3 regions of the Geodermatophilus sp. SYSU D00079 genome follow, and region 1 is predicted to be linked to each of the others. Evidence: riboswitches for the same ligand, from Rfam matches in the RefSeq annotation. Region 1 holds a riboswitch; each other region holds the start of a gene.
The links. Region 1 has a riboswitch for cyclic di-AMP ahead of ACI79E_RS14565 (hypothetical protein). Riboswitches for the same ligand answer to the same signal wherever they lie in the genome.
Positions count from the first base shown of each region.

Region 2: another riboswitch for cyclic di-AMP. It lies ahead of ACI79E_RS15160 (C40 family peptidase); the one in region 1 lies ahead of ACI79E_RS14565 (hypothetical protein).
Region 3: another riboswitch for cyclic di-AMP. It lies ahead of ACI79E_RS10535 (C40 family peptidase); the one in region 1 lies ahead of ACI79E_RS14565 (hypothetical protein).

Region 1 is NZ_JBJGZS010000017.1:12,548-22,303, reverse strand. Features, by position in the region: gene ACI79E_RS14585 (alpha/beta fold hydrolase) at 1-112, shown strand, start outside; gene ACI79E_RS14580 (SDR family oxidoreductase) at 113-1,129, opposite strand; gene ACI79E_RS14575 (ArsC/Spx/MgsR family protein) at 1,455-1,829, shown strand; gene ACI79E_RS14570 (NAD(P)/FAD-dependent oxidoreductase) at 2,061-3,320, shown strand; gene ACI79E_RS14565 (hypothetical protein) at 3,426-4,352, opposite strand; cyclic di-AMP (ydaO/yuaA leader) riboswitch at 4,631-4,783, opposite strand; gene ACI79E_RS14560 (dihydrodipicolinate synthase family protein) at 4,980-5,864, opposite strand; gene ACI79E_RS14555 (sugar kinase) at 5,867-6,847, opposite strand; gene ACI79E_RS14550 (Nramp family divalent metal transporter) at 6,840-8,282, opposite strand; gene ACI79E_RS14545 (alpha-hydroxy acid oxidase) at 8,376-9,659, opposite strand.
Region 2 is NZ_JBJGZS010000018.1:52,482-62,237, forward strand. Features, by position in the region: gene ACI79E_RS15140 (FAD-dependent oxidoreductase) at 1-1,151, shown strand, start outside; gene ACI79E_RS15145 (carbohydrate kinase family protein) at 1,165-2,058, opposite strand; gene ACI79E_RS15150 (hypothetical protein) at 2,185-2,784, shown strand; gene ACI79E_RS15155 (hypothetical protein) at 2,945-3,316, shown strand; gene ACI79E_RS15160 (C40 family peptidase) at 3,339-3,833, opposite strand; cyclic di-AMP (ydaO/yuaA leader) riboswitch at 3,849-3,996, opposite strand; gene ACI79E_RS15165 (hypothetical protein) at 4,316-4,486, shown strand; gene ACI79E_RS15170 (hypothetical protein) at 4,651-4,875, shown strand; gene ACI79E_RS15175 (SMP-30/gluconolactonase/LRE family protein) at 4,877-5,776, opposite strand; gene ACI79E_RS15180 (NmrA/HSCARG family protein) at 5,823-6,665, shown strand; gene ACI79E_RS15185 (hypothetical protein) at 6,748-7,272, opposite strand; gene ACI79E_RS15190 (RtcB family protein) at 7,274-8,437, opposite strand; gene ACI79E_RS15195 (muconolactone Delta-isomerase family protein) at 8,571-8,876, shown strand; gene ACI79E_RS15200 (hypothetical protein) at 8,988-9,527, shown strand; gene ACI79E_RS15205 (protein kinase domain-containing protein) at 9,545-9,756, opposite strand, start outside.
Region 3 is NZ_JBJGZS010000010.1:33,329-43,084, reverse strand. Features, by position in the region: gene ACI79E_RS10550 (serine hydrolase domain-containing protein) at 1-338, opposite strand, end outside; gene ACI79E_RS10545 (DUF3817 domain-containing protein) at 375-701, opposite strand; gene ACI79E_RS10540 (hypothetical protein) at 894-1,436, shown strand; gene ACI79E_RS10535 (C40 family peptidase) at 1,417-2,469, opposite strand; cyclic di-AMP (ydaO/yuaA leader) riboswitch at 2,485-2,634, opposite strand; gene ACI79E_RS10530 (hypothetical protein) at 2,834-3,013, shown strand; gene ACI79E_RS10525 (phytoene desaturase family protein) at 3,091-4,653, shown strand; partial or broken gene ACI79E_RS10520 (YhjD/YihY/BrkB family envelope integrity protein) at 4,650-5,453, shown strand; gene ACI79E_RS10515 (transglycosylase domain-containing protein) at 5,477-7,900, opposite strand; gene ACI79E_RS10510 (HelD family protein) at 8,004-9,756, opposite strand, start outside.

The sequences.
Region 1 (9,756 bases):
CGCCCGGTTCCGCCTGCTGCCCTTCGCCGGCCACAGCGCGGTCTCCGACGTCCCGCGGCGAGTGGTCGGCCTCGTGGACCGGACCGCGGCCGCCGCCGGCTCCCGACGGTGACTACCGGATCAGCGGCCGGAGGACCGAGCCCGCCGCCGCCAGCGCCTCCGGCGCCAGCGGGATCCGGCCCAGCACCGGGTGGCGCTGCAGCGCGGTGTACAGGCTGCGCTCCCGCGCCTGCCCGTCGAACCCGTCGCGGGCGGTGTCGAACCGGTCCAGCGGGGCGAAGAGGTTGTCCGGCGCGTCGGCCGGCTTGGGCTGACCGGTGTCGTGGGCCTCGAACCCGAAACGGGTCATGAGCGCGTCGACCAGGCGGGGGGCGAGCTTCTCGCCGACGATCAGCGCCTTCGCCGACCCGCCGGCGACGAGGTCGCGGACCGGGTGCGCCGCGGCGTACAGGACGGCGTCCACGACGACGTCGGGCTGGTAGATCGGCGGCGGCGCGACGGGCTTGACGCCGATCTTGGTCCGCGCCTGGTCGAACAGCGGGGTGTTGATGGTCGCCGGCAGGACCTGGGTGACGCTGACCGGTGAGCCGGCGCGGCGCACCTCGGTCCGCAGCGTCTCGAGGAACCCGTCGATGCCGTGCTTGGACGCGCAGTAGGCGGTCTGCAGGGGCACCCCGCGCTTGGCGCCCATCGACGAGATGGAGATGAACGCACCCCCGTCCCGCTCCAGGTGCGGGAGGGCGGCCATGGCGCCGTGCACCTGGCCCATCAGGTTGACGTCGACGACCCGCTGGAACTCCTCCGGCGTCGTCTCCGCGAACGGGGCGACGAGCAGGACGGCGGCGGCGTGCACCCAGGTGTCCAGCCGGCCGTACTCGTCGACCGCGCGCTGGGCCACCCGCCGGACCTGCGCCGGGTCGGTCACGTCCGCCACCTCGGCGCTGGCCTCGCCGCCGGCCGCGCGGATCTCCTCGACCAGGGACCGCAGCCCCGCCTCGCCCCTCGCCGCGACGACCACCTGCGCGCCCTCGGCGGCGAACCGGGCGGCGGTGGCGCGGCCGATGCCGCTCGACGCGCCCATCACGACGACGACCTGCTCGCCCACCGGCTTCAACCGTGTCTGTGCCATGGCGGTGCCCTACCCGCGGCGGGCGGGCCGCTCGGCGTGTCGGCCGGATGTGTCCAGCGCGACACCGGCGGCGGGCCGGCCCGGCCGTGGACGCGCCACGGCCCCGGCGCGGGGGTTCGACGGCCACGCCGGGGCCGGTCGACGCACGGGTGCCCTCGGACGGGACCACGCAAACACGCGCGTCACACGCTGGCGGGCGGGGCGCACCCGAGGGACGCCCCAGGGCCCCGCCCGCTGACCAGCATGCGGGCGCCGGGCCCGCGCCGCAACAGATGTCTAGGACGTCTGGCGACGGGGCGCGGTGGCCGACCCCTAGGGTCGGGTCGTGGAGGTCTGGTTCAACCCGTCGTGTTCCAAGTGCCGCACCGCGCGCGACCACCTGGAGGAGGCCGGCGTGGAGTACACGCTGCGCCGCTACCTCGACGACCCGCCGAGCGAGGCGGAGCTGCGCGCCGCGCTGGACGCGCTCGGCCTGCAGCCGTGGGACGTCACCCGGCTGTCCGAGCCGCTCGCCGGCGAGCTGGGGCTGCGGGACCTGCCGCGGGACGCCGACGCGTGGATCCGGCTGCTGGTGGCGCACCCGCGCCTGATCCAGCGGCCCATCGTGCTGACCGACGACGGCCGCGCGTGGGTGGCCCGGGACGACCGGGCGCTGACCGAGGTGGTCGCGGCCGCCCGTGACGCGCACGGGCGTCCGTGACCGGTGGGCCACCCAGGCCCGGGGACGGCGGCCGGGGTGCGTCGAGGGAGGTGGCCTGACGGGCTTTCCGGTCGGTGGCGTTCCGGTGTCCACCCGGCCCCGAGGGTCACGACCCACCACACCGCGGCCGGCGACTCCGTCTCCGACCGTCGACCCACCTCCGGCCTCGGCGAGGCTGTGCCAGGGTCCGCTCGTCCCGCCCGGCGGGGGCGGGCAACGGAGGAGACGGTCATGCAACTCCCATCCGACGTTCTCGTCGTCGGCGGCAGCCTCAGCGGCTGTACGACAGCGGTCCTCCTCGCCCGGCAGGGACTGCGGGTCACGGTGCTCGAGGAGCACCGGGACCCGGACCACTACAAGCGGGCCTGCACCCACTACATCCAGCCGAGCGCCACCGCCGTGTTCGAGCGACTCGGACTGGTCCCGCAGATGGAGGCCGCCGGGGCGATCCGCAACAGCATCGACCTCTGGACCCGGTACGGATGGGTCCGGGCACCCGGCGGAGGCCCGCACGGCTACAACATCCGGCGCAGCGTGCTGGATCCGATGCTGCGGAACCTCGCCGCCACCACGCCAGGGGTCGACCTCCTCCTGGGGGTCAAGGCCACGCAGGTGATCGCACAGGACGGCCGGGTGCAGGGCGTCCGAGCCACCACGCGCGCCGGCGACGACCAGGAGTTCCGCGCCAGGGTCGTCGTCGCCGCCGACGGGCGGTACTCCCTCGTCGCCTCCTCCGCCGCAGTGCCCGCCAAGGAGAAGAAGCACGGGCGCTTCATCTACTTCGCCTCGTTCGAGGACCTTCCCCTCGCCAGCGGCGAGCGCTCCCAGATGTGGCTGACCGATCCCGACGTGGCCTACGCCTTCCCCAACGACAGCGGCGTCACCGTCCTCGCCGTCATGCTCACCCACGACAAGCTCACCGAGTTCCGCCGCGACATCGACACCAGCTTCCGGCAGGTCATCGAGGCCCTCCCCGACGGCCCCGACCTCACCTCCGCGCGACGGGTCTCCGACTACGTCGGGGTGCCCCACTACCCGGACGTGAGCAGGGCACCGGCGGTTCCCGGCATGGCCCTCGTCGGCGACGCCGCCCTGACCACCGACTACCTGTGGGGGGTCGGCTGCGGCTGGGCACTGGAGTCCGCGGCGTGGCTGGCCGACGAGGTCGGTCCGGTCCTGGCACGCCCGAGGGCCGACGACGCCGAGATCGACACAGCCCTCCAGCGGTACGGGCGGCAGCACCACCACCGCCTGGCCGCACACCACTTCTTCATCGCCGACCTCGCCAACGGTCGGAAGCTCAACCCCGTCGAGCGTCTGATGTTCGCCGGCGCCGCGCACGACGACCGACTGGCCTCGAACCTGGCCAGCTACGGAGGCCGGCTGATCACGCCGTGGCAGTTCCTGAGTCCGGCGAAGGTCGGCCGGAGCCTGCGCGTGCAGATGGCGGCCGCCACGAGGGGGCGAGCGGTCGCCGGACAGACCTCGTAGCCGATGTCCCGGCCTGCGGTGTCGCCGGACACGCAACGGCTCCCACCCGTCGACGGGTGGGAGCCGTTGCCTCGTGCAGGTGCGGGGCGCGATGCCCCGCGGGGATCAGCCCCGGTAGTTCACGTGGACGTGGTCCATGTGGTTGGCCGTCGGGCTGCCGCGGTCGGCCATCGGCTTCCAGGAGCCGTTGGGTGAGCTCAGCATCCGCTGCTTCCAGATGACGTACTCCACGCCGAGCTCGTTCCAGTGGGCGATGTGGTACTGGGCGATCGCGTCGCCGAGCGAGGAGCTGGTCATGTAGTCCAGCGCCAGGCCCGAGGGGTGGCCGCCCGGGTCGGCGGCGCTGGCGCGGGTGCCGCCGATGGTGATGCCGGCGGCACCGGGCACGTTGCTGACCACGGCGTTCGCGGCCGCCTGCGCGGCGGGCTTGGTGGCGCCTGCGGTGTTGGTGATGCGCGCGATCGTGGTCGCCGCGACGCTGCCGGACGCGGCGGCGGCCGCGGGGGCGGATCCCCCCGACCGCTGCGGGGCGGCCTCGGCGGCACGCGCGGCCTCGGCGGCCTCGGCGGCCTCCGCGACCCTCGCCGCCTCGGCAGCCCGCGCGGCCTCGGCGGCCCGGGCGGCCTCGGCGGCCCGGGCGGCCTCGGCGGCGCGGGCAGCGGCCTCCGCCTCGGCCCTCTGGCGGTCCAACTCGGCCTGGTCGGCGGCGGCCTGGGCCTGCTGCGCCGCGGTCTGCTCGGCCTCGCGGCTGCTGCGGCTGGCGGTCAGCTGCTCCAGGGACTGGAGGTCCGGCGTCGCCGCTGCCGGGGCGGAGTCGGCGGTCAGCCCGAGCTCGCGAGCGACGCTGACCGACTCCGACGTCCCGGCCTCGGCCTGCGCGGCCGGGTCCGAGCCGACCAGGACGTTGACCATGAGGGCGCCGGCGGTGGCCACGCCGAGGTACAGCGCGGGGCGGCGGACGCTCGCCGGCGGGCGGCGGCGTGCGCGGCCGCGGCGGTCGGCAGCGCGGCCGGTGGTGGTGCGGGGGTCCATGAGGGGATGTGCTCCGGGGTCTACGGGCGCAGCGGCACGCCGGAGGCGGCGGGCTGCGGGGTGAGCGGGCAGCAGGGGGCTGCGGACGTCCGGGCGCTGCGCGGGACACCGGGGAGACGGCGGGAGGCCGGTCGAGCGGGGGTGCTCGGGAGTGGCCCGCGGGCGGTGCGCGGCAGGACGGCCGCGGGCGATCAGGTGCGCGGGCGCACCCGGCTCCGGTGGTACCGGGTCGGGCGGGGTCGTGCAGCAGGGCAGGGGCGCGCCATCCGGCCGCTCTCCGTTCTTCCGATGGCCGCCTACCGAGTTAGCTGACGGGTTCGGGCGGGAAGCAGCCCTACCCGTCCCGGACCAACGGCCCGGGAACGGGATTCACCCCAGTACTGCGATGGGTCCCCGGCTCGCCCCGGAGGGCGACTCGGCGGCGTCCGTTCGGGTTCCCCGGGCGGGGACGTGACGATCGACCGGACCCACCCACGGTAACCGGCGTTATGCAGTTGTGACAATCGAGCGCCGTCGATTCGTCGGGTGACCCGCGTCGCGCGGCACCCGATCGACGGCCCGAGGGTGTATGGGCACAGGCGTCCGGGGACGCGGGTGGGCGGCGGGGGCAGCCGCGTCCCGGCGTCCTCAGCCGACGGGGACCGCCACGGCGCGCTCGACCGCGGCCGCGGCGTCGAACCCCGCCGGGACGGGGACCAGCGGCGGGCGCACGGTGCCCATCGGGTGCCCGTGCCGCTGCTCGGCGATGCGCTTGAGCATCCCGGGCGCGACGAACTCCTTGGTCATCGCCCGCACCTGCTGCAGGTGGGCCGACAGCGCCGCGGCGTCGTCGGTCCGTCCGCCACGGACGTGCCGGTACAGCGCGACGACCTGCTCGGGGACGATGTTGGCCAGCGCGGAGATGGAGCCGGTGGCGGTCAGCAGGCGGGCCGGCAGGTCGTCCTCGGTGCCGACGAGCACCCCCTTGCCCGCCGCGTGCACGGTCTCGGCGTAGCCGGCCTCGCCACCGGAGTCCTTCACCCCCCACACCGGCAGGTCGGCCACCAGCTCGGCCGGGACGGGCACCGCGTACTTGGGGATGTGGTAGACGACCACCGGGTGCCGGGTGGCGGCCAGCACGCGCTCGTAGAACACGCGCAGCCCCTCGGCCGCCGCCGGCCGGAAGTAGTAGGGCGGCAGCACCATCACCGCCCGCACCGGCAGGTCCTGCAGCTGCTCGAGCAGGTCCAGGGTGTCCGGCAGGTTGCCCTCCGCGACGGTGGGGACGACGTGCAGCGCCCCCACCTCGGGCAGCAGGGCCTCCAGCACGGCCCGCTTCTCCCGGACCGACACCGACGGGCCCTCGCCGTTGGTGCCGAACGGGACGACGCCGGTGACCCCCTGCCCGGCCAGCCAGCGGACGTGGCCGAGGTAGGAGTCGACGTCGACGCTGAAGCGCTCGTCGTCGCGGAAGGGCGTCACGTTGGCGACGTAGACACCCTCGAGCACGCCGGCGGGGTCGTCGGAGTGCATCGTCACCTCCCGAGGTCGACGGTCTGGTCGAGGAACGCGGTCAGTTCACGGCGGCTGGGCAGGCCCTCGTAGTCACCCAGGCCCTGGACGCAGAAGGCACCCATGGCGTTGGCGGTGCGCAGCCGCCCGGCCGGCTCGGCCCCCCAGAGGGAGGCGGCGAGGTAGCCGGCGGCGAACGCGTCGCCGGCGCCCACGGGGTCGACCTGGCGGGCGGGGAAGCCCGGCGAGGTCAACCGCTCGCCGTCCACCAGTGCCGTGCAGCCGCGGGCGCCCTGCTTGAGCACGACCTCCCCGGGCCCGGCGTCGGCGAGCCGCTCCAGGCCGGTGTCGTCGTCCCAGCCCCACAGGGCGCGGGCCTCGTCGTCGCCCACGAGCAGGACGTCGACGTGCGGGAACAGGGCCTCGCTGGCGGCGCGGGCCGCGGCCGGCTCCCACAGCCGGCTGCGGTAGTTGACGTCGTAGCTCACCCGCACGCCCGCCGCCCGCGCCGTGCGCGCCGCCCACGGCAGGAACTCCACCGCCTCCGGGGACAGCGCTCCGGTGATCCCGGTGAGGTGCAGGAAGGCCGCCCCCTCGAGGACGGCCGGGTCGAAGGCGCCCGGCGCGAGGGTCGAGGCCGCCGAGCCGCGGCGGTAGTAGTAGACCCGCAGCGCCCCGGCCACCTCCTCGCGCAGGTACAGGCCGGTGGGCCGGTCGGGGTCCCGGCGCACCGCGCGGGTGTCCACCCCCTCCGCGCGCACCCGGTGCAGCACCAGCTCGCCGGGCTCGTCGTCCCCCAGCGCGCTCACCCAGGCGGCGGGGACGCCGAGCCGGGACAGCCCGATCGCCACGTTGCTCTCCGCGCCGCCGATCGACAGCGTGACCGCGCCGGCGTGGCGGAGCCGGCCCGGCGCGGTGGGGACGACCAGCACCATCGTCTCCCCCGCGGTGACCACCCGCGGGACCGCTCCCTCGCCCGCCGCCGACCCCTGCGGCTCAGCCACCGAACAGGGTCCGCAACTGCTCGTTGAAGGTCAGCACGGTCAGGAAGCCGAAGAGCAGGAAGGCCCAGACCAGGGCGGCGACCCGGACGCCGCCCGGGCGGATCTCCCTCGGCAGCGTCCGCCGGTTCACCAGGAGCAGCAGCGCGGAGTAGATGAACATCATCAACCCGCCGGTGACCGCCGAGATGACCAGCAGGATCAGCGGCTGGGACAGCCCGGACAGCAGCACGATGATGCCGATCCCGACCAGGCCCCACACCAGCGCGAAGTAGATCTTGCTCTCGTTCGCGTCGCGCAGGTACGCGGTCTTGAGGACGTCGGCACCGAGCCGGCTGGTGTAGTCGACGATGCCGAGCGCGGCGGCGAACAGCGAGATCGCGCCGATGATCCAGAAGAAGGTGCCGAACCAGCCGCCGACGGTCTCGTTGAGCACCTCGCCCTCCGCCTGCAGGAACGAGATGTCGCTGGCCAGCCCTTCCCGGCCGAACACGGTGGCGTAGGCCAGCAGCGAGGTGAACAGGATGGTGAGGAAGCTGATCAGCACGAACGTGGTCAGCTGCTCGGTGTTGGCGAACTTCCACCAGCGCCGCCACCGGCCCAGGTTCTCCGGGGTGGGTTCGAACACGAAGCCGGTGGAGGGGGCCGCCTCCGGGTGACCGGTGATCGGGCTGACGATCCGCGGGACGTAGGCGCCCATGCCGAAGCGCTTGTCGCGGATCCAGTTGCTCTGGCACAGGTTCTGCCCGCCGCCGGCCCCGGCGAACGCCAGCGCGCCCATCAGCAGCGCGAAGCCGAGCTCCTCGGCGGGCAGCCCGGCCTCGGTGACGATCTGCGGCACGTCCGCCCAGGTCGAGGCGCCGATCACGGCGATCGAGGCGACGACGATGAGCAGCAGGACCGCGGCGACCTTGACCATCTGGATCTTCTCGAGGGCCTGGTACACCACCGGTGCCATGGTGAGGATGACGCCGATCAGCAGGAGGAAGCCGATCGCGATCGGCACCACGCTGCCGCCGACCAGGTAGGTGACCAGCGTCGCCGAGCTCGTCGCCCACCCGGGCCAGATGTTGGCGAAGTAGGCCAGGATCGCGAACACCAGGCCCCAGTGCCGCCAGTAGCGGCTGAAGCCGGTGAGCGCGGTCTCCCCGGTGGCCAGGGTGTAGCGCTCGATCTCCATGTTGAGGAAGTACTGGGTGGCCAGGCCGACGAACGCCGCCCAGACGAAGACCAGGCCGACCTGGGAGGCGATGTAGGGGTAGAGGATGAACTCACCGCTGGCCATGCCGACGCCGGCGGCGATGATCCCCGGGCCGATGACGTGCCGGAAACTGGACGGCGGCTCGGGCAGGTCCCGCACCGACGGCGCCGCCAGGTGCTTGGTCGGGAAGAGGTCCACCACCGAGGAGGGCCGACCTCCGGGACGCGTCGAGACCATGGTGCCCCCTGTGTGAGCTGCGTCACTTCCTCAGGCGGTCCCCATTCCTGCACGTCCCGCGCGCGACGGCAACCCCGGGGTGCACTCCTGTGGTCAGACCGAGACGTTCGGGTAGTCCCCGCTGCCGTGCGGCGTGAAGGCGACGTGCCGCTCGGAGAGGTCCGCGCTGCGGCGCACGCCCAGCAGCTGCATCGAGCGCAGGTACTCCTGGGCGAGGATCTCGTAGGTCCGGGCCACCCCCTGCTGGCCGCCGGCCATGAGCCCGTACAGGTAGGCCCGGCCGATCATCACCGCGTCCGCGCCGAGCGCGCGGGCGGCCACGACGTCCTGCCCGTGCAGGACCCCGCCGTCGATGAGCACGGTGGCCCGCGGGCCCACCTCCGCGCGGATCGCCGGGAGGACGTCCAGCGTCGCCGCGGAGCGGTCCAGCTGGCGGCCGCCGTGGTTGGAGACCACCACGCCGTCGGCCCCGTGCTCCACCGCCTCGCGCGCCGAGGCGGGCGTCGTCACCCCCTTGACCAGCAGCGGGCCCCGCCAGCGCGCGCGCAACCAGTCCAGCGAGGTGAGGTCCAGGCGCGGGTCGAACATCATGCCGGCCACCTCGCCCGGGGTCGGGTTGCCGGGGACGCCGGTGAGCGAGGCGAAGGTCATCCCCCCGGTGGTCAGCTTGTCGAACCACCACCGGGGGAACCGGGACATGTTGAGGACGGTCCGGGCGGTGAGCGTGGGCGGGATGGTCAGGCCGTTGACGACGTCGCGGTAGCGCATGCCCGACACCGTGGTGTCGACGGTGAGCAGCAGCGTCGAGTAGCCCGCCGCCTCCGCCCGGGCCAGCAGGTCCGCGTTGAGCTCGCGGTTCGCGGTGAAGAACAGCTGGAACCACAGGTCGGCTCCCGGCGCCGCCGCCCGCACGTCCTCGATCGAGGTGGAGCCCACCGTGGACAGGGCGTAGGGCACGCCCACGTGCGCGGCCACGGAGGCGACGCCGGCCTCCCCGTGGTGGTGCATCATCCGCGTGTAGCCGGTGGGCGCGAACACCAGCGGCATCGCGATCCGCCGACCGAGCACCTCCACGCCGGGGTCCGGGTCGGCCACCGACCGCAGGGCGTCCGGCAGGAAGGTGACCCGCCGGTAGGCCGCGACGTTGCGGGCCGCGGTGATCTCCTCCTCCGCCGCGCCGTCGACGTAGTCGAAGACCGCGCGGGGTGTGGTGCGGCGGGCCGCCGCGCGCAGGTCCCGCACGGTCAGCGCCCGCTCCAGGCGGCGCGCGGTGCGGCCGGCACGCGGCCGGCGGAACCGCACGACCTCGCGGAGCTCCGACCACCGCGGCACCTGGCGGGCCGTGCGGAGCGGCGGCAGCGGCACCTCGTCGGTCATGTCCCCTCGCTCCCCGTGCACGGTGACGGCCGGCCAGGACGTGGCGCGCTCCAGGGTCGCAGGGCCGCCGTCGGTCCGCTCGTCGTCCGCCGTCGCC
Region 2 (9,756 bases), on a different contig from region 1:
GGTGCGCGATGCCGCACCGGTTCTGCCTGGCCGGCTCCGAGGAGGGTCGCGCCATCCTCGCCGACGCCGGGCTGGACAAGCGGCTCCCGCTGCTGCGCATGCCCGACGGCCGGGTCATGGAGGACCCCACCGACATGGACATCGCCCGGTCCGCCGGGACGACGATCGACCCGTCCGGTGACCGCTACGACCTCGTGATCGTCGGCTGCGGGCCGGCCGGCCTGTCCGCGGGCGTGTACGGCGCCTCCGAGGGGTTGCGCACCGTCGTCATCGACTCGGGGAGCATCGGCGGGCAGGCCACGGCGAGCTCCTCGATCCGCAACTACCTCGGCTTCCCGCGTGGCCTCAGCGGTGCGGACCTCGCCCGCCGCGCCTACCAGCAGGCCTGGGTCTTCGGCGCCCGGTTCGCCTTCATGCAGCACGTCACGCACCTGGCCCGCGAGGACGACGGCGTCGTCCTGACCCTCAACACCGGCGGGGTCGTGGTCGCCCGCGCGGTCGTCCTGGCCACGGGGGCGAGCTACCGCCGCCTCGGCGTCGAGTCGCTGGAGCAGCTGCGCGGCGCCGGCGTCCACTACGGCGCCGCCGCGTCCGAGGCGCCGCTGGTCGCGGGGGAGGAGGTCTACATCGTCGGCGGCGCGAACTCCGCCGGGCAGGCCGCGCTCCACCTCGCCCACTACGCCGAACGGGTCACGCTCGTGGTGCGGGCCGCGAGCCTCGCCGCCGGGATGTCGCACTACCTGGTCCGCCAGGTCGAGGAGACGCCGAACATCGAGGTGCGCACCGGCACCGAGGTCGTCGACGGGGGTGGTGACGGCCGGCTGGAGCACCTGGTGCTGCGCGACCGCACCACCGGCGAGCGGGAGACGGTGCCCGCCTACGCCCTCTTCCTCATGATCGGCGCCCGCCCGCACACCGAGTGGCTGCCGGAGACCGTCGACCGCGACGACGCCGGCTTCGTCCTCACCGGGCCCGACCTGAGCGACGCCGCCGTCCGGGCCCTGGGACGCCGGCCGCTGCCGCTGGAGACCTGCGTGCCCGGGGTCCTCGCCGCCGGCGACGTCCGGCACGGATCGGTCAAGCGCGTGGCCTCCGCCGTCGGCGAGGGCTCGATCGCCATCCAGTTCGTGCACCGCCTGCTCGCCGTCTGACCGGCGGCGGAGGTCACGACGGCGGCTGGGCGCCGACCACGCCGGCGACCACCGCGGCCGCGGCGTGCCCGCCGCGGACGGCGTCCAGGACCGGCGCCCCGGCGCGCCAGCCGGCCAGCACGCCGGCGGCGAGGGCGTCCCCGCAGCCGGTCGTGTCCCGCACCGACGGCAGCGGCTCGACCGGCACCTCCACCGCCCCGGCACGGGTCAGCACCCGCGTCGGCCCGGCCCCGGCGTGCACCAGCACCAGGTCCGGTGCCCAGGCGGGGAGGCCGCCGTCCAGCCCCAGCACCGACGCCTCGCCGGCGTCGGCGAACAGGACGTCGGGCGCCAGCCCCGCCAGCAGCTCGACGTACGCCTGCACACCGTGGCCGGCGATCCGGGTCGCCGCGGCCACGTCGACGCTGACCGGCACCCCGGCCCCGTGCGCCAGGGACGCCGCCGTCCGCAGCGCGTCGGGGAAGCGCAGCAGGTCGTAGCCGTCCAGGTGGACGACGGCCGCGCCGGCCACCCACTCCCGGCGGACGTCGGCCGGCTCCAGCCCGCCCTCGCCGCGGTCGGCGAGCAGCGTGCGCTCGCCGTCCGGGTGGACCAGCACCGTCGTCAGCGGCGTCCGGCCGCGGCGCACCACCGCCGTCCCGACCCCGCGCGCGGTCAGCTCCGCGAGCAGCGGGTCGGCCACGGGGTCGGCACCGGCCCAGCCGGCCAGCCGCGCCGGCACGCCCAGCCGCGCCAGGCCCGCCGTCACGTTGGCCGGGGCGCCGCCCGCGGACGTCGTCCGCACCACCCGCTGCTGCCCGCCGGCCACCAGCGGTGCGGACAGCTCCAGCACCTGGTCGGCCACCAGCTTGCCGAGCGCCACGACCGGGCCCGTGCCCGTGGGACGGGGCCAGCGCGGGACGTCCACGGGTCACAGCCTGCCCCGGATCCCCGCCGGGGGACCGCTCGCAGAGAGCCACCGGTGACGGCCGCATCGTGGGACCCTCGGTTCCCGGAGGGAGCTCCCCGCCCTCCGCAGCCGAGGTGATCGCCGATGCCGTGGACCGCGCCGGGGCGGCCGGGGGTCCCGACCGGCCTGGCGGCGTGCCTGCTGGCCGGCTGCGCCGCCGCCGGCGGCAGCGGCGCCGCAGCGGGGCCCTCCCCGGAACCGGTGCGCGACTGGCACGACGCCACGTACCGCGTCACCTGCGACGGGATCGTCCCGGGTGGCTTCGCGGCGGACCTCGACGGCGGCACCGCGCGCGTGCCCGCCGACGCCAGCCGCAGCCCCTACTACGAGTACTACGACGTCTGGCTGCAGGCGACCGCCGGCGGGGACGTCGACGGGGACGGCGAGCCGGACACGGTCGTGCTGCTGCAGTGCTCCCCGCAGCCCTCCAACGGGATCGTCGAGGAGGTCCAGGTCCTCGCCGCCGACGGGGAGCGGATCGGGCTGCTGCCCAGCCCGCGCACGCTGCGGGAGACGACGGTCCTCGCGCCGCTCTACGACCCGACCGCGCTGTCGGTCCGGGACGGCGACGTCGTCGCCGGGATGCGCGCCTACGCGCCGGAGGACAACCGCGCCGACGGCCCGTCGATCCCGATCACCGTGCGGTGGCACTGGACCGGCCGCGACTTCGTGCGGGTCCCGTAGCCGCGGCGGGAACCGTCGCCGTCCGTCACCGCCGCGGCCGGCCACCCACCCGCACGGGCGACTTCGCCGTCCCGGGTGTTGGGCAGCCCGGCGAGCGGGGCACCGGGGTGGTTCGCTGACGGTCCGCCGCTCGCGCGGCGCACGGAACCAGGGGGAGCCAGTGTCCGACCACCCCGAGTCGCACCCGGGCCCGAGCCGCGTCGAGGCCTCCACCCCCTGCGCCCGCCTGGCCCGCGGCCACGCCCCGCACCCGGCGCACGTCCAGCTGGCGCAGGCCGACGACGACCACTGGCAGCCGGTCGTCGTCATGGGCGCCGTCGGGGACGTCGTCACCCTGGCCGCCGACGACGAGCTGCGGCGGCACCGCAACCACGACACCGGCCACCTCGCGGCGCTGGTCCGCGAGGCGGGGGCCGAGGCGTTCCTGCACACCCGGCTCGGGCTGCTGTTCCTGCGCTCCTGGCCGCGCGACGCCGGCTCGGTCTTCTCGCTGCAGCCGGCCGACCAGCCGCCGGTGCCCTGCCGCCACTAGGCAGGACACCGGCAGCCGAGGGTCAGGCGATGCGGCGGGCGGTGTTGTAACTGGGCATGTGGTCCAGGTTCACGACCTTCACCGGCTGGCCGGCGGTGGAGGCGTGCACCATCTGCCCGTTGCCGATGTACATCCCGACGTGGGAGACGGGGCTGTAGAAGAACACCAGGTCACCGGGCTGCAGGGCGTCCCGGGAGACCGGCACGCCGGCACCGGCCTGCGCCCGCGACGTGCGCGGGATCTCGATGCCGGCGGCGCGGTAGGCGAACGTCGTCAGCCCCGAGCAGTCGAAGGCGTTGGGGCCGGTGGCGCCGTACCGGTAGGGGTCGCCCACCTGGGCGAGCGCGGTGTTGACGGCGGTCTGCGCCGCCGGGCTGGCAGCCGCCGCGGGCGCGGCGACGACGTCGGGCGCGGCCGAGGCCGTCGCGGGCGTGAGGGCGATCCCGGCACCGGCGATCGCGGCGACCGCGATCCCACGGATGGTGCGACGGGCTGAGGACGTGCGGGCAGTCGTCATCGACGACGGTTCTCCTGTTCCATCCGTCCGCCTACCGGGTTAGCTGTCGGGTTCGGACGGGAGGTCGCCCGGCACGGCCCAGGCCGTGCTTCACCCCAGTGCTGCGGTGGGTCCCCGGTCCGGCCGCGGCTGGAGCCGCGCACCGGTTCGGCGGGGTCCGACGGGTGTCACCACGGGTTCGGCGACGAGGGGCCCGTCAGGACCGCGGAGGACGCTAGGTGCGGACTCGACGGTCCGCCGTCCGTGCAGCGGACAGTCCGCCACACGGGCGACACGCCGTCGCGACCACGACGGACACCGGGGACCAAGGTCCCTTGCGCCGGACGACCGTGCAGGTCAGCGCGGTGACGGACAGATTGCTCACGCGCGGGGTTTCCTGACTCACCGTGGTGGACTCCGAGCACAGCGCCACGGGAACCTCGGTGGTTGGCCGGGCCGTTGGGCGGGCACGATCTGGTGCAACCGAACCGAGGAGGAACCACATGGCCGGCATGATCCGGAAGCTCGTGGCGTCGGGGCTCGCGGCGAAGGTCATCCAGGAGGCCCGCAAGCCGCAGAACCAGGCCAAGATCAAGGAGTTCATCGCCAAGATGGGCGAGCAGAACAAGAAGCGCGGCGGCGGCAAGGGCTACGGCCGGGGCCCCGTCCACTGACCTCCCGCTCGGCAGCGGCCCCACCCGGACGCCCGGGCCGGGGCCGCTGCCGCCTGCCCTGACCGGCGCTGCGCACCGCCGGCGCCCCGGTCCGCGTGCTCGCGCCCGCGTGAGCGCCACCCGCACCGGGTACCCAGCCCGGACCCAGCACAGGAGGTCCGGAGATGACCGAGGGCAACATGACCGGCCGCCCCTACGGGGGCGCGAACGAGGCCACCGGCGGCAACCCCGGCGAGCGCGAGGAGCACGACCTCGTCGGCCCGCCGTCGGAGCAGGAGGAACCGCGCGCGGCGCAGGGCGGCACCATGGGGACCGCGCACCCCAGCGTCCCCGGCAGCGACGGGCAGCCGCGCCCGGCCGAGCCGCCGCCCGGCGCCACCGGGAGCTGACCTACGGTCGGCCGGCGTGGGGGACGTCGACCTCGGTCGCCAGCAGCACCGCCTCGCGCACCGGCGCGCGGTTGTGCTCGTAGAAGTCCGGCGCGCAGCACATGAGCAGCGTGCGGCCGCCGTCCCCGCCGAGCATGCAGGCGTACACCCCGAGCCCGGACGGCGCGGCTATTTCGTCGACCACCTGCCCGCCCTCGGCCACGCGCACCACCCGGCCGCCCACCGCGTCGGCGGCCCAGATGCGGCCCTCGGCGTCCAGCGCGCACCCGTCGGGCGCGACCACGAGCTGGCCCAGCACCTCGTCGACCGTCGTCCCGGTGACCTCGGGGCCGAGGGAGGCCCACACCCGCCGGTTGGTCAGCGACCCGTCGGCGCCCAGGTCGAACGCGGTGTACCGGTTCCCCAGGGTCTCGCCGACGACCAGCGTGCCGCCGTCCGGGGTGATCACCGAGCCGTTCGGGAACTGCAGCCCCCCGGCGGCCACGCCGACCGTGCCGTCGGGGGCGATCCGCTTGAGCGACGCGGTCGCCGCGGCACCGCCGCCCATCAGGTCGAAGCCGAAGTCGCCGACGAACACGTTCCCCCGCGCGTCCACCACCATGTCGTTGAGGTGCCCGCCGCAGTGCTCGGCCAGGTCGGCGTGGGTGCGCAGCGACCCGTCGGCGTACCGGAGGACGCGGCGGTCCTTCATCGACACGACCACCAGCGAGCCGTCGGGCAGCCAGCCCAGCCCGGACGGCTGCTGCTCCACCTCGACCACGACCGTCTCCGCGCCGTCGGGAGCCACCCGGCTCACCGTGCGGCGGTAGAAGTCCGACACCCACCAGGTGCCCTCGTGCCAGCGCGGGCCCTCGAAGAACCCGCCGCCCTCCAGAACCGTCCTGAGCTGCCGATCCGCCATGGTCGGGCACCCTAGGGGGACCCGTCCCCGTCTGGAGGAGCGCAGCGTGCCCGGACCCCTGATCGCCGTCGTCGGAGCCACCGGGCAGCAGGGTGGTGCCGTCGCCCGCGGGCTGCTGGACGCCGGCGCCCGGGTCCGCGCGCTGGTCCGTGACCCGGCGAAGGCGCAGGACCTCGCCGGTCGCGGCGCCGAGCTCGTGCGCGCCGACCTCCGGGACCCCGACAGCCTGCGGACGGCGTTCCGCGGCGCGCAGCGGGTGTTCGCGATGACCACCCCGTTCGGCGCCGGCGGCCCGGAGGCGGAGGTCGCCCAGGGGATCGCGCTGGCCGACGCGGCCGCCGACGCCGGTGTCGAGCACCTGGTGTTCAACTCCGTCGGCGGTGCGGAGCGGTCCACCGGCATCCCGCACTTCGAGAGCAAGCGCCGCGTCGAGGAGCACATCGCCTCCCTCGGCCTGCCCGCCACGATCGTCCGGCCGGTCTTCTTCATGGAGAACCTGCCGTGGATGGTGGCGGCCGACCCCGCCGAGGTCGTCGTCCGGATGCCGCTGCCGGCCGGGGTGCCGCTGCAGATGATCGCCGTCGCCGACATCGGCGCGGTCACCGCCGCCGTGCTGGTCGACCCCTCCCGCGTGCCCGGCGGCAGCATCGAGATCGGCGGGGACGAGCGGACCGGCGAGCAGGTCGCCGCGGCGTTCGGCGAGCGGGCCGGGCGGCCGGGCCGCTACGAGGCGCTGCCGCTGGACGGTCTCGACGAGGACTCCCGCGCGATGTTCGCCTGGTTCGCGCAGCTGCCCGCCTACCAGGCCGACGTCGCGGCCACGCGCGCCCTGGCACCCGGGCTGCGCGACCTACCGACCTGGCTGGCCGGCGGCGGCTGGACCGGCTGACGCCGGCGTCGCTGCCGTCACTGGCCGCTCCGCGGGGACCAGGTCCTGGTCCCCGCGGTACCTGGACCTGAGCCCGCAGCTCTCACACACCCGTGGCGTCGGACACCTGTCGCCGGCCGTGCTCGAGTGCCATGACGTCGAGACCGTCACGTGTCAGCCTCCCGACCGCGTCGGGCGCGTTCTTGCTCTTTGCGGCCTTCAACCGCTCTTCTGCCGCAGCATCGAATGCCCGCTGTTCTGCTGTGAACGGAAGATAGCGGCCTCCAGGGCCGCGTTGGGGAACGGGGCGCTTGGTCCACCACTCCAGGGCGATGTCTGCCTCGTCACACTTCAATCGGAGCCAAGGCCGGATGTCCTTGAGCACCTTGGCGCCCGCGCTGGCACTGACCTGCCAGTTCCATGCGGGGCGAGCGTAAGTGCGGTTCATAGCGCAGAGCGAGCCGCCCCACCGGGACTGGAACTCGAGAAGCAGGGGAGTGCTGCGGACCGTGGCGTTCTGGGTCAACTGGACGCGAAGCGTCCGGCCGTGTGCGCTGCCGTTTCGATAGATTCCGATCGACTCCTCCCCGTCGAAGAACCCTGCACAATAGGGGAGGAGAGGATCCATCTCAGTCACCTTTCACGTTGACGATCTGTCTGAGCGTGTGGCGGACCTCCACCAAATCAGACGCATCTGACATCACTCGGTCTATAGGTTTGTAAGCGTCGGGGTGCTCGTCGAGGAACGCGTCGGAGCGGCCCCACGCGATGCCCTTCATCCGCCGGTCCAGGTCGGCGCGGGTGAACATCCGCCGCGCCTGCCCGCGGGAGTGGTTGCGGCCCGCCCCGTGCGGCGCCGACATCAGCGCCTCCGGGTTGCCCTTGCCGACGACGACGTAGGACGCCGCCCCCATCGATCCCGGGATCAGCCCGTCCTGCCCCCGCCGCGCCGAGATCGCGCCCTTGCGGGACAGCCACACCGAACGGCCGTAGTGCTCCTCGCGCTCGGTGTAATTGTGGTGGCAGGAGATCTCCACGCGGCGCTCGACCTCGGTGGTCATGAAGCGCGACACCTGCTCGGCGACGCGGTCCATCATCTCCTCGCGGTTGAGGGAGGCGAACCGCTGAGCCCAGTGCAGGGCCTCGATGTAGGCGTCGAACTCCGGCGTCCCCTCCTCGAGGTAGGCGAGGTCCCGGTCGGGGAGGTCCAGCCGGCGGGCTCGCGCGATGTCCTGCGCCACCCGGATGTGCTTGGACGCCAGCCGGTTGCCCACCCCGCGCGAGCCCGAGTGCAGGAACAGCCACACCCGGTCGGCCTCGTCCAGCGACACCTCGATGAAGTGGTTGCCCGACCCCAGCGAGCCCAGCTGCAGCGGCCAGTTGTGCGCCACGCCGTCGGCCTGCGCCGCCCCGGGCAGGTCCCGCAGCTCGGCGACCCGCGCGGCCGCCGAGTCGCGCAGCTTCTTGTTGTAGCGCCCGGCCGACAGCGGGATGGCCCGCGAGATCTGCTCGTGCAGCACCGACAGGTTCCGCCCGCGCACGTCGTCGCCGGTGAACTGGGTGCGGACGGCGTCCATCCCGCAGCCGATGTCCACGCCCACCGCCGCCGGGATGATCGCGCCGTCGGTCGGGATCACCGACCCGACGGTCGCCCCCTTGCCCAGGTGCGCGTCGGGCATGAGCGCCATGTGCGGGTTGACGAACGGCATCGACGCCGTCCGCTCGGCCTGCAGGCGGGTGGTCGGCTCCAGGATCGACGCCCAGTTGAGCAGGCGGTCGCTGATCTTCTCCATGGCTCCTCGGACTCCTCGGCCGGCGACGGCGTCGGTCTCTTGTCGCCCGTCCCGTACCCCGAGGAAGCTGTTCCGCCCACCCGTCCCGTGCGGTGTCGGATCCCGGCGCCGCCGGTCCCAGAGGAGCGCCCTCATGCTGTTCCACGTCAGCTTCCGCGTCGACCACACCCGCCTCGACCGGGACGAGTTCTGGGACGAGTGGGAGCGCGAGACCCAGGCAGCGAAGGCGGCCATCGAGGGCGGCGTCATCAAGAGCCTCTACAAGGTCGCCGGGCAGCGGCGGGTCATCGGCATCGTCGACGTCGAGTCCCACGACCAGCTCGACCAGATCGTCATGGGCGCCCTGCCGATGAGCCACCACCTCACGCTGGAGGAGGTCCTGCCGGTGCGCGAGTACACCGCCTTCGCCGACGACGTCGCCAGGCGCTGGCAGGGCTGAGCGACGCGGCCGGGCGGGACCTCCGTCCCGTCCGGTCGTGACCTCCGGACGCCGCGCCGCCGCGCCCGCGGGGCCAGCATCGGGACGACGACCGATCGGAGGGTGATCGCGATGACGAGGGCACTGGTGGTCCACGAGTCCCTGTTCGGCGACGGGCGCACGATCGCCCGCGCGATCGCCGACGGCCTGTCCGCACGCATGGCCGTGACGGTGGTGGCCGCGCAGGACGCCCCGACGACGCTCGGCCCGGACGTCGGGTTGCTCGTGGTCGGCGGCCCCAACCACGTGACCGGGATGCCCCGCCCCGCCACCCGCGAGGGGGCCAACCGCGACTACGGGCTGCACGTCGACCCCCAGGTCGGGCTGCGCGAGTGGCTGGAGCAGGTGCGCATCGACGGCCCCGCCGTCGCCGCGGCCGCGTACGACACCCGCATGGACCACCCCGGGCTGGTCACGAAGCTCGACCACGCCTCGAGGACCGAGGAGAAGCTGCTGCGCCACCTGCACTGCCGGATCGTGGCCCCGGCCGAGCACTTCCTCGTCACCTCGCCGCAGGGGCCGCTGCTGACCGGGGAGGAGCAGCGCGCCCGCGAGTGGGGCGCGACGCTCGGCGCCCAGTGGCAGGCCCGCCTGGCCGCCGCCAGCGGCTGACGCCCGCGCCGGCGAGGTCAGTCCCGGCCGCGGTTGCCGTTCCCGCCGCGGTCCCGGCCGCGGTCGCGCTCGCCGTCCTCGTCGTCGTCACGGTCGCGGTTCCCGTTGCCGTTCCCGTCGCCGTCGCCCTCGCCGCCCTGGTCGGCGTCGGTCGGTTGCGGCGCCTCGGTCGGGGGCGGCGGGGGTGGGGGTGGGGCGACCGCGTGGGTCACGGCGATCGTCGTGCCCA
Region 3 (9,756 bases), on a different contig from region 1:
TCCGCGGCGGCGCCTCCGAGGTGGGCGAGCAGCTGGCCGACGGTGCGCTCCCCCACCGGCGTCCCCGGCACGTGCAGCTCCAGCGGGTCGTCGAGCGACAGCCGGCCCTCGTCGCGCAGCCGCAGCACCGCGACGGCAGTCACGGTCTTGCTGATCGACCCCAGCCGGTACTGCACGTCGGTGTGCGGCTCCGGGACGTCGCCGCGCCCGGCCGACCAGGCCAGCCCGTCGTCCCGGACGACCCCGGCGACCAGGCTGGGCGCCCGCCCGTCGCGCTGTACCCGCGCGACGCGGGCGAGGAGGGTGCGGGCGGTGGAGGGCAGGACCGGTTCGGGCACGTCCGCGAACCTAGACGCGGGCCGGGGGGGCCGTCGTCAGGAGGTCGGGACGGGCTCGGGCAGGGGCAGCCGCTCGGTGCGGGTCGCCCAGCGGTCGAACCACAGGGTGGCCAGCGGCGGCACCGACGCGGCGAGCGCGAACACCGTGGTCGGCGCGTTCCACCGGAGCACGCGCGCCGCCAGGAGCGTGACCAGCACGTAGGCCACGAAGATGCCGCCGTGGATGGGGCCGAAGATCTGCACGCCCCGCTCGGAGGAGGCGAGCACCCACTTCACGAACATGCCGAACAGCAGGCCCACCCAGGAACAGGCCTCGGCGAGGGCGACGGCACGGAAGACGAGGGCGACGGCGCGGGCGTTCATCGCCCCCCATCCTCCCCGATGCCCGACCCGGGGTACGCCGCCCCCCGCGGGGGGGCGCCGACCGCGGGGGCTGTGGACCGGCCCGAGCTCCTCGGGCCGGCGGACGTCCCGCGTGGACGGCAGTGTCTCCCGGTCGAGGACGGCGGTGGCCGGTGGGACCGGCACGGCCGGGTGCTGGCAGGGTCGGCGCCCGTGCGGGGACTGGCGCGGCGGGAGTTCTGCCTCGTGCTGCTGCGGCGGATGGCCGACCTGCGTCCCGACCTGGTCGCCGAGGCGCTGCCCCGGCTGGGGGCCACCCGAGCCGAGGCGCACGCCGCGCACACCCGCTGGCAGGCGCTGCAGCACTCGCCGCGGGCTCCCCGGGGGCTGGCGCTGCGCACCGCCGTCCTGGGCCCGCCGGAGGAGCTGGAGGACCGCCGGTTCGGCGACCTCGACGTCCAGGTCCGCCGCTGGCCGGTGCCGTTGTGGCCACATCTGTACTGGGAGGTGCTGTCCGGCCCGGGCGGGTCGGTGCTCGCGGAGCACCTGGCGCGGGCGCCGGGCTCACCGGTGCCGCCGGCGTCCGCGACCCGGTTGCTGGTGTGGCAGCACGTGCTCGACGACGTGGTGGGCCTGCCGGGGGCGCGCAGCGTCGACCCCGGCGTGGTGACCCGCTGGGAGGTGGAGCTGCCCGGCGGGGTCCGGGCCCGGTTCGTGTGGGGACTGCTGCAGGAGGTCAGCCGGCGATGCGGTTGAACCGCGGCGTGGCGCCCATGGCATCGACGCTGGCGACCTTCACGACGTCGCCGGAGGTCGGCGCGTGCACCATCTGGCCGTTGCCGAGGTAGATGCCGATGTGGCTGACCGGGCTGTAGAACGCGACCAGGTCACCGGGGCGGGCCTCGGCGCGGGACACCTGGGTGCCCATGGCCGACTGCGAGCGGCTGGAGTGCGGCAGGCTGATGCCGGCGGCCTTGAACGCGTACTGGACCAGCCCCGAGCAGTCGAAGGAGCCAGGCCCCGCCGCGGCCCAGACGTAGGGCTTGCCGCGCTGGGCCATCGCCGCGTCGATCGCGGCCTGCACGGCCCCGCTGCCGGCCACCACCGGCGCGGCGGCCGGGGCCGGCGCCGAGCGCTCGGCGCGGCTGGCCCGCTCGGCCCCGCCGCCGTGGGCGGTCGCGGCCGCCTCGAGGGCCGCCCGCCGCTCGTCGGCCGACAGCCGGGCGTAGTCGGCCTGGTAGGCGTTGATCTGCGCCTGCAGGTCGGCCTGCTGGGCGGCCACGGCGTCGTACTGGGCCTGGGCCTCGACCGCCGCGGCGTCGGCCACCGCCTGGGCCTGCGCGGCGACCTCGCCGGCGGCCACGGCCTGGTCCAGCAGCCCGTTCTGGTGCCCCGCGACGGTCTCCAGCAGCGTGACCCGGTTGACGAACTCGTCGGCGGAGTCGCTGGTCATCAGCGCCTGGAGCGAACCCATGCTGTCGCCGGTGAATGCGCTGCGGGCGATGCCCCGGACCTGCTGCTGGGCCGCGGTCGCCGCGCCCCTGGCCTCGGCCACCGCCGCGGCGGCGGCCTGGGCCGTGGCCTGCTGGGCGGCGAGCGCCTCGCGCGCCTCGTTGAAGTCCTCGGTGACGACCTCGAGCTCGTGCCCGCGGGCGGCGACCAGGGCGGCGGCCTCCTGCGCGGTGGCCGGTTCCTCCGCGCCGGCCGAGGACGGCCCGAGGGTGAGACCGAGGGCGCCGGCGACGGCCAGGACGACGGCAGCGCGGCGGGCGGTGCGAGGGGACGCCATGGTGCGGCGGCACTCCGTTTCTTCCACGGCCGCCTACCGGGTCAGCTGACGGGTTCGGGCGGGAAGGCGCCCGGCGCGTCCGGCCACGGGGCCGTGCGCGCTCCACCCCAGTGGTGCGGTGGGTCCCCGGTCCGGCCACCCCCGGGAGGAGGGCGCCGGTTCGACGGCGTCCGCGGAGTGTCACCCAGGTTGGTGACGGAGCGCCCCGCCGGACGCACACACCGTAAGGGCCGTGACGCTGCCGTGACAATTACCCGGATGTGATTTGGTGGACTCTCGACTCAACCCGCCGCGCGGGCGGGACGCGTGGGTCCGGTGGGACGGGTGGGGTTTGGCGAGCGGTCCGCGCGAGCACGTGCAGCGCATGGACCTCAGACGACCCCTGGCCGCCCTCCTCCTCGTCGGGGTGCTCGCCGGGTGCAGCAGCACCGAGACCGGCGGGAACACCGACGTCAACCGCAACGAGCAGGACTGCGGCACCGCGGAGCAGGCACCCGGACAGGGTTGCGAGGAGAGCGAGGACGCTCCCGGCGAGGGCAGCTGACCGGTGCCGGCACCCGCCTCGGCCCACCCGGGCGCGAGCACGGCAGCGAGGAGCGCAGCACCCCGCGGGAGGGGACGGTGACACCGGACGGACGGGGTGCGTACGACGCCGTCGTCGTCGGGGGCGGGCACAACGGGCTCGTGGCCGCGGCCTACCTGGCCCGGGCCGGCTGGTCGGTACTGGTGCTCGAGCGCCGGGAGCGGGTCGGCGGCGCCGCGGTCAGCGAGCAGGTGTTCCCCGGCGTCGACGTCCGGCTGTCGGCCTACTCGTACCTGGTCAGCCTCCTGCCCGACCGGATCGTCGCCGACCTCGGCCTGGAGGTCACCCTCGCCGACCGCGCGGTGGCCTCCTACACCGCCGTCCCGGGCGGGGCCGGCCTGCTGGTGGAGCGGGACGAGGGGCCGGCCACGGCGGCCTCGTTCCGCGCGCTGACGGGGTCCGACGCCGAGCTGGCCGGCTGGCAGCGCTTCTACGCACGGGTGGCCACGCTGGCCGAGGACCTCGCCCCCACCCTCACCGAGCCGCTGCTGTCCCCCCGGGAGCTGGCCGGCCGGCTGTGCGACCGGCGGCTGTGGGAGGACCTGCAGGCCCGGCCCCTCGCCGACCTCGTCGCCGACGAGCTGCACTCCGACGTGGTCCGCGGGGTGGCGCTCACAGACGGGCTCATCGGCACGTTCGCCGACGTGCACGACGCCGCCTCACCGGCCGGCCGCTGCTTCCTCTACCACGTGGTCGGCAACGGCACGGGGCGCTGGCGGGTGCCGGTGGGCGGCATGGGTGCGGTCACCGGCGCCATGGCCGCGGCCGCCCGCGGAGCCGGCGCCGAGCTGGTCACCCGCGCCACGGTGACCGCGCTGGAGCCGGGCGCCGACGGCGTCACCGTGCACTGGACCGACGACGACGGCGTCGAACGGGCGGTGGACGCCGGGTACGTGGTCGGCGGCGCCGCGCCCGCGGTGCTCGACCGGCTGACCGGCGCAGCACCCCGACCCACCGCCGACGGGGCCCAGCTCAAGGTCAACATGGTGCTGGCGCGGCTGCCCCGCCTGCGCTCGGGCGTGGACCCCGCCGTCGCCTTCGCCGGCACCTTCCACGTCGACGAGGCCGCGGGCCAGCTCGACGCGGCCCACGCGCAGGCCGCCGCGGGGCTGCTGCCCGACGTCATCCCGTTCGAGGTGTACTGCCACTCGCTGTCCGACCCCTCGATCCTGGGGCCGGCCGAGCGGGCGGCGGGCTACCAGACGCTCACCCTGTTCGGCCTGCACACGCCGGCGGCGCTGTTCCGCAGCGACCCGGTCGGCACCCGCCGGGAGGCGGTGCGGCGGGTCGTCGACCAGCTCGACGCGCACCTGGCCGAGCCGCTGCTGGACTGCCTGGCCCGCGACGGCGACGGCGAGATCTGCCTGCAGGCGGCGTCCCCGCTGGACGTCGAGGAGTCCCTGGCGATGCCCGGCGGCCACATCTTCCACGGCGACCTGGCCTGGCCGGTGGCCGCGACCCCCGACGAGGTGGGCACCTGGGGCGTCGCGACCGCGCACCCGCGGGTGGTCGCCGCCTCCTCCGGGGGCACGGTCCGCGGCGGGGCGGTCAGCGGCCTGGGGGGCTACGCCGCGGCCCGCGCCCTGCTGGACCGGCCCTGACCCGCCGCTGGACGGCGTCCCGGCTGCGGCGGGAGGCGTCGTCCCTGCTCCGCAGCGCGGAACGGCAGCTGCGCGGCCGGGACCTCGCGCTGATCGCCGCGGGGCTGACCTTCTACGCGGGCATCGCCGTGGTGCCGCTGCTGCTGGTGGCCTTCCGCCTGACCGCGCTGCTCAGCTCGCCGGAGACCGTCCGGGAGCTGAGCGACCGGCTCGGCGACCTGTTGCCGCCGCAGCTGGGGGCACCGGAGGCGCTGCGGGCGCTGGCCCGGGCGGGCGTGGGCATGGGCGTGCTCGACGTCGTCCTGGCGCTGCTGCCGCTGTCGCTCTACGGGGAGGGGCTGCGGCGGGCGCTGCTGCGGTTCACCCCCCGCCGCGACACGCTGACCGGCTGGCGGGGCCGGCTGCTCGCCATGCCGCTGGTCGTGGCCACCCCGCTGCTGCTGTACCCGCTGCTGCGGGCCGCCGCCGCGATGGCCGACCTCACCGACCGCGGCAACTGGCTGGGCAGCTTCGCGGTCGGCTACTACTCGGTGCTGTTCGCGCTCACCGTGCCGCTGCTGTGGGGGTTCGGCGTCGTCGCGGCCGGCCGGCTGCGCTGGCCCGCCCTCGTGGCCGGTGCGCTGTTCACCGCCGCCTGCCTGTCGGGCTTCCTGCAGGGCTTCGTGCTCTTCCTGGCCCTGCCGCTGGCCCTCGGGGCACCCTTCGGCGGCCTGACCGTCGTCGGCGCGGTGGTGGCGATCAGCCTTTGGCTGTTCCTGCTGCACCTCGTGCTGATCGGGGGCTGGCTGCTGACCCAGGCCCTGGACGAGCGCGTGCGGGCCGGTCAGGCCGGAGCCGGCTCACCGGGCGCGGGCGCCGGGGGCGCGGGTTCGGCCGGCGCGGGGGCCGGGGGTGCGGGCTCGGCCGGCTGGGGAGCCGGAGGCGCTGCGGGCGGTGGCGGCTCACCCGGTGGCGGCCCTCCTGGTGGCGGCGCCGGTGCGCCCGGCGGCGGGCCCGCGGGCGCCGGTGGCGGCTCGGGGGCGCGCTCGACGTAGTCGGCACCGTTGCTCACCAGGATCGACACGACCTGCCCCTGGACGGCCCGGCCGCCGCGCGGCGGGCTGGTGCCGAGCAGGACGCCGGCCGGACGGGCGCTGTCGACCCGCACGGTGGTGTGCTCGAACCCGGCGTCGGTCAGCGCCGCCTGGCAGGCCCGCACCGAGCCGCACCCGGGCACCGGGCGGGTGTTGCCGTTCTGCACCACGTCGTCGGCGGGCGGGAACTCCCTGCTGCCCCGGGCCTCGAGGACCGGCGCCATCGCGTCGTGCCACACGGTGGCGGCCTTGCCACCGCCGAACCCGCCGACGTTCTGCTTCCGCTTGGGGTTGAACACCATCACGCTCGCGGCGACGTCGGGGGTGTAGCCGACGAAGGCGATGGAGTCGTTGTCCTGCGCGGTGCCGGTCTTGCCGGCGATCTGGTGGCCGGGCACGTGGGCGCGGGCGCCGGTCTGACCGGGGTTCCCGGGTGCGACGTCCTTGACCAGCATGTGGTTGAGCGTGTTGGCCACCCCCGGCGGGATGGCCTCGGGGGTGCACCGGTCGCCCACCGCGATCGGCTCGCCGTCGGAGTGCGTGGCCGGCTCCCCGTGCTGGTCGAGGACGGCGGTCACCGGGACGACGTCGCACTGGGTGCCGCTGGCGGCCAGCGTCGAGTACGCGCTGGCCAGGCCCAGCGGGCTGGTGGCCTCCGCGCCGAAGGTGAACGACCCCCGGTTCTCGTCGATGACCTGCTGCGGCAGCGCGGGGTCGCTGAACTGGAACAGGCCCATGCGCTCGGCCATCCGCACCGGCTCCTCGACGCTGCCGAGGGCGTCCTCGAGGGCGAGGAAGTAGGTGTTGGACGACTGGTACAGCGCGGTCGTGAGGTCCAGCGTGGACCGGTAGCTGCCGGCGTTCTCCACGTCGTAGCGCCCGGCCCCGTCGCGGTAGACGCGGGAGACGTAGGGGTCGCCCGTGGTCAGCGTGTAGTAGCTGGAGTACCCGCGGGCCAGCGCGGCGGCGGCGGTGAAGACCTTGTAGGTCGAGCCCGACCCCTTGCTCGGGGCCACGTTGAGGTTGAACGACTCCTGGGCGGGGTCCTCCTTGTCGTAGCCGAACACGCGGTTGACGCTCATCGCCAGCAGGTGCCCGGTGCCGGGCTCGACGGCGGTGAACATGCCGGCCAGCGAGTTGCCCATCGACAGGGTGTCCAGGACGGCGGCGTCGCCGGCGCGCTGCAGCTCGACGTCCAGGGTGGTCTGGATGACGTAGCCGTTGTTCTCCAGGTCCTCCTGGGTGAGGCCGAGCTGCTGGACCAGGTACCGCTGCACGAAGTCGCAGACGAAGGGCCCCACGCTGGCCTCGACACAGCCGCGCCGGGGGGCGGGGGCCGGCGCCAGGCCCAGCGGCGCGGCCTGCGCCGCGGTGGCCTGCTCGACGGTGACGTAGCCCTGCTCGGCCATGCGGGAGAGGACCTCGTTGCGCCGCTCGGTGGCCGCTTCCGGGTTGGTGAACGGGTCGTCGGCGGTGGGGCTCTGCGCGAGGCCGGCCAGGAGGGCGGCCTGCGGCAGGTCCAGCGCGGCGGCGTCGATGCCGAAGAAGGCCCGCGCGGCCGGCTGCACGCCGTAGGCGTTCTGCCCGAAGTACACGATGTTGAGGTAGCGGGTGAGGATGTCGTCCTTGGAGTAGGCGTCCTCCAGCGCGAGGGCCAGGCGTGCCTCACGCAGTTTGCGGCCGAGGGTCTGCTCGGTCGCCGCCCGGCGCTCCTCCGACGTGGTCGCGGTCTGCAGCAGCGTCTGCTTGACCAGCTGCTGGGTGAGCGTCGACCCGCCTTCCTGCACGCCGCCGGCGGCGAGGTTGGTGACCAGCGCGCGCAGCGTGCCCTGGACGTCGAGGCCGTGGTGGTCGTAGAAGCGGGCGTCCTCTATCGCCACCATCGCCTGCTTCATGACCTCGGCGATCTGGTCGGGCGCGACGGGGGCCCGGTTCTCGTCGTAGAAGTACGTGATGGGCTCGCCGTTGGCGGCCAGCAGCACGGTGTTGGGCGCGGGCGGGTCGATCGTCAGCTCGGTGGGCAGGTCACCGAGCAGCCCCGTCGAGCGCTGTGCGGCCACGGCGGGCCCGCCGACCCACGGGAAGAGGAGTGCGGCGACCAGTGCCCCGGCCGCGAGGACGGTGCCGGCCAGCTTGAGCAGCGTCCTGACCCGTGCGTCCGTGCGCAGGTCCATGGGCCCCCTTCCGTGGAACGCCCCACTGGAACAGAGAACGTGTTCGGCCACAACCACCCGCGCCGTACGCGCCCGGCCTCGATGCCGAAGCGTGAGGAGGCGGTCACCCCGCGAGGGCAGCCGGCAGGTCGCCCCGGTGGAGCACCACCAGCGTGCTCACCGCCCGGGTGAGGACGACGTAGAGCCGGTGCAGCCCGCGCGGCTCCGCGGCGACGACGGCGGCCGGGTCCACGACGACGACCGCGTCGAACTCCAGCCCCTTGGCCAGCGTCGCCGGCACGACCGCGACCGGGGCGGCCTCGCCGTCCTCCGTCAGCACCCGGGCGGGCAGCCCCGCCGCCGCCAGGACGTCGGCCAGCTCCGCGACGTCGGCGTCGGCAGCGAGGACGCCGACCGACCCGGGCACCGCCCGCAGCTCCCGGACGACGTCGACCAGCGGTCCGGCGAACGTGGCCACGGGGCGGACCGCCAGGGCACCGTCGCCGCGCCGCACCGCGGTGGCCGGGGCCAGGCCGGGAGCCATGACGGGGAGCAGCCGGTTGGCGTAGTCGAGGACCTCGCCGGGCACCCGGTAGCCGCGGGTGAGCGGCCGGACGACGGTGTCGGGCCGGCCCAGGCCGGCCAGCGTCTGCCCCCAGTCGGCCGCCGACCACGGGCTGGTGGCCTGGGCGAGGTCGCCGAGCACGGTCAGCGAGCCGGCCGCCAGCCGGCGGGCCACGGCCCGGCACTCCATCGGCGAGAGGTCCTGCGCCTCGTCGACCACCACGTGCCCGTAGCCGGCCGTGCGCTCGAGCAGCCCGGCCACCTCGTCGACGAGCACCGCGTCGGCCGCGGTCCACGGGGCGGTGCGCGGCGACCGGGGGACGGCCGCCCAGCGCAGCCGGGCCTGCTCGTCGTCGTCGAGCAGGCCGCGGGCGGCCCGGGCGAGGAGGGCGGGGTCGGTGTAGAGCGCGCGGACCAGCTCGGCGGCGTCGCGGGCCGGCCAGACCGCGTCGCAGGAGGCGCGCACCTCCGGGCTGCGGGCGGCGCGCCGGGTCTCGGCGTCGGTCGGGCTGCTCCCGGCCTCCTCGGCCTGGCGGCGGGCGTCCTCCGCCAGGACCATCGCCAGCCGCTCGCGCCCGGCGGCGTAGTGCAGCAGGCGCTGGTCGTCACCGGCGCGGCCGCGGCGGCGCAGGTCGTCGACGGCGCGCTTGAACCGCGCGACCGGCACCCGGTACCGCCGCCCGCCGAGCGGGACCTGCACGTCGTCGGCGGGCTTGGCGATGGCGCCCCACAGCGCCCGGTGCAGCACCTCGGCCATCCGCGCGTCGCCCTTGAGGACGGCGACCTCCGGGGCGTCCACGGCCCGCACCGGCACCCGCGCGGTGAGCTCGGCGACCGTCGTCTGCTCGACGTCGACCTCGCCGAGCGTGGGCAGCACCTGCTCGACGTAACGCAGGAACGCCCGGTTGGGGCCCACGACGAGGACGCCGGTCCGGGCCAGCTGCCCGCCGTGGGTGTAGAGCAGGTAGGCGGCGCGGTGCAGGCCGACCGCGGTCTTGCCGGTGCCCGGCGCGCCCTGCACGCAGACGGACTCGGCCAGCGGCGCCCGCACGATCGCGTCCTGCTCCGGCTGGATCGTGGCCACGATGTCGCGCATCGGGCCGCTGCGGGGCCGCTCGATCTCCTCCCGCAGCAGGCGGCTCTCGTGCGCCTGCCCGGGGTCGCCGAGCGCCTCGTCCTCGTAGCCGGTGAGCTCCCCACCGGAGAACCCGAACCGGCGGCGGCGCGCGAGCCCCTGCGGATCGGCGGCGCTGGCCTGGTAGAACGGCCGGCTCATCGGCGCGCGCCAGTCGATGACGACCGGCGTCCCGGAC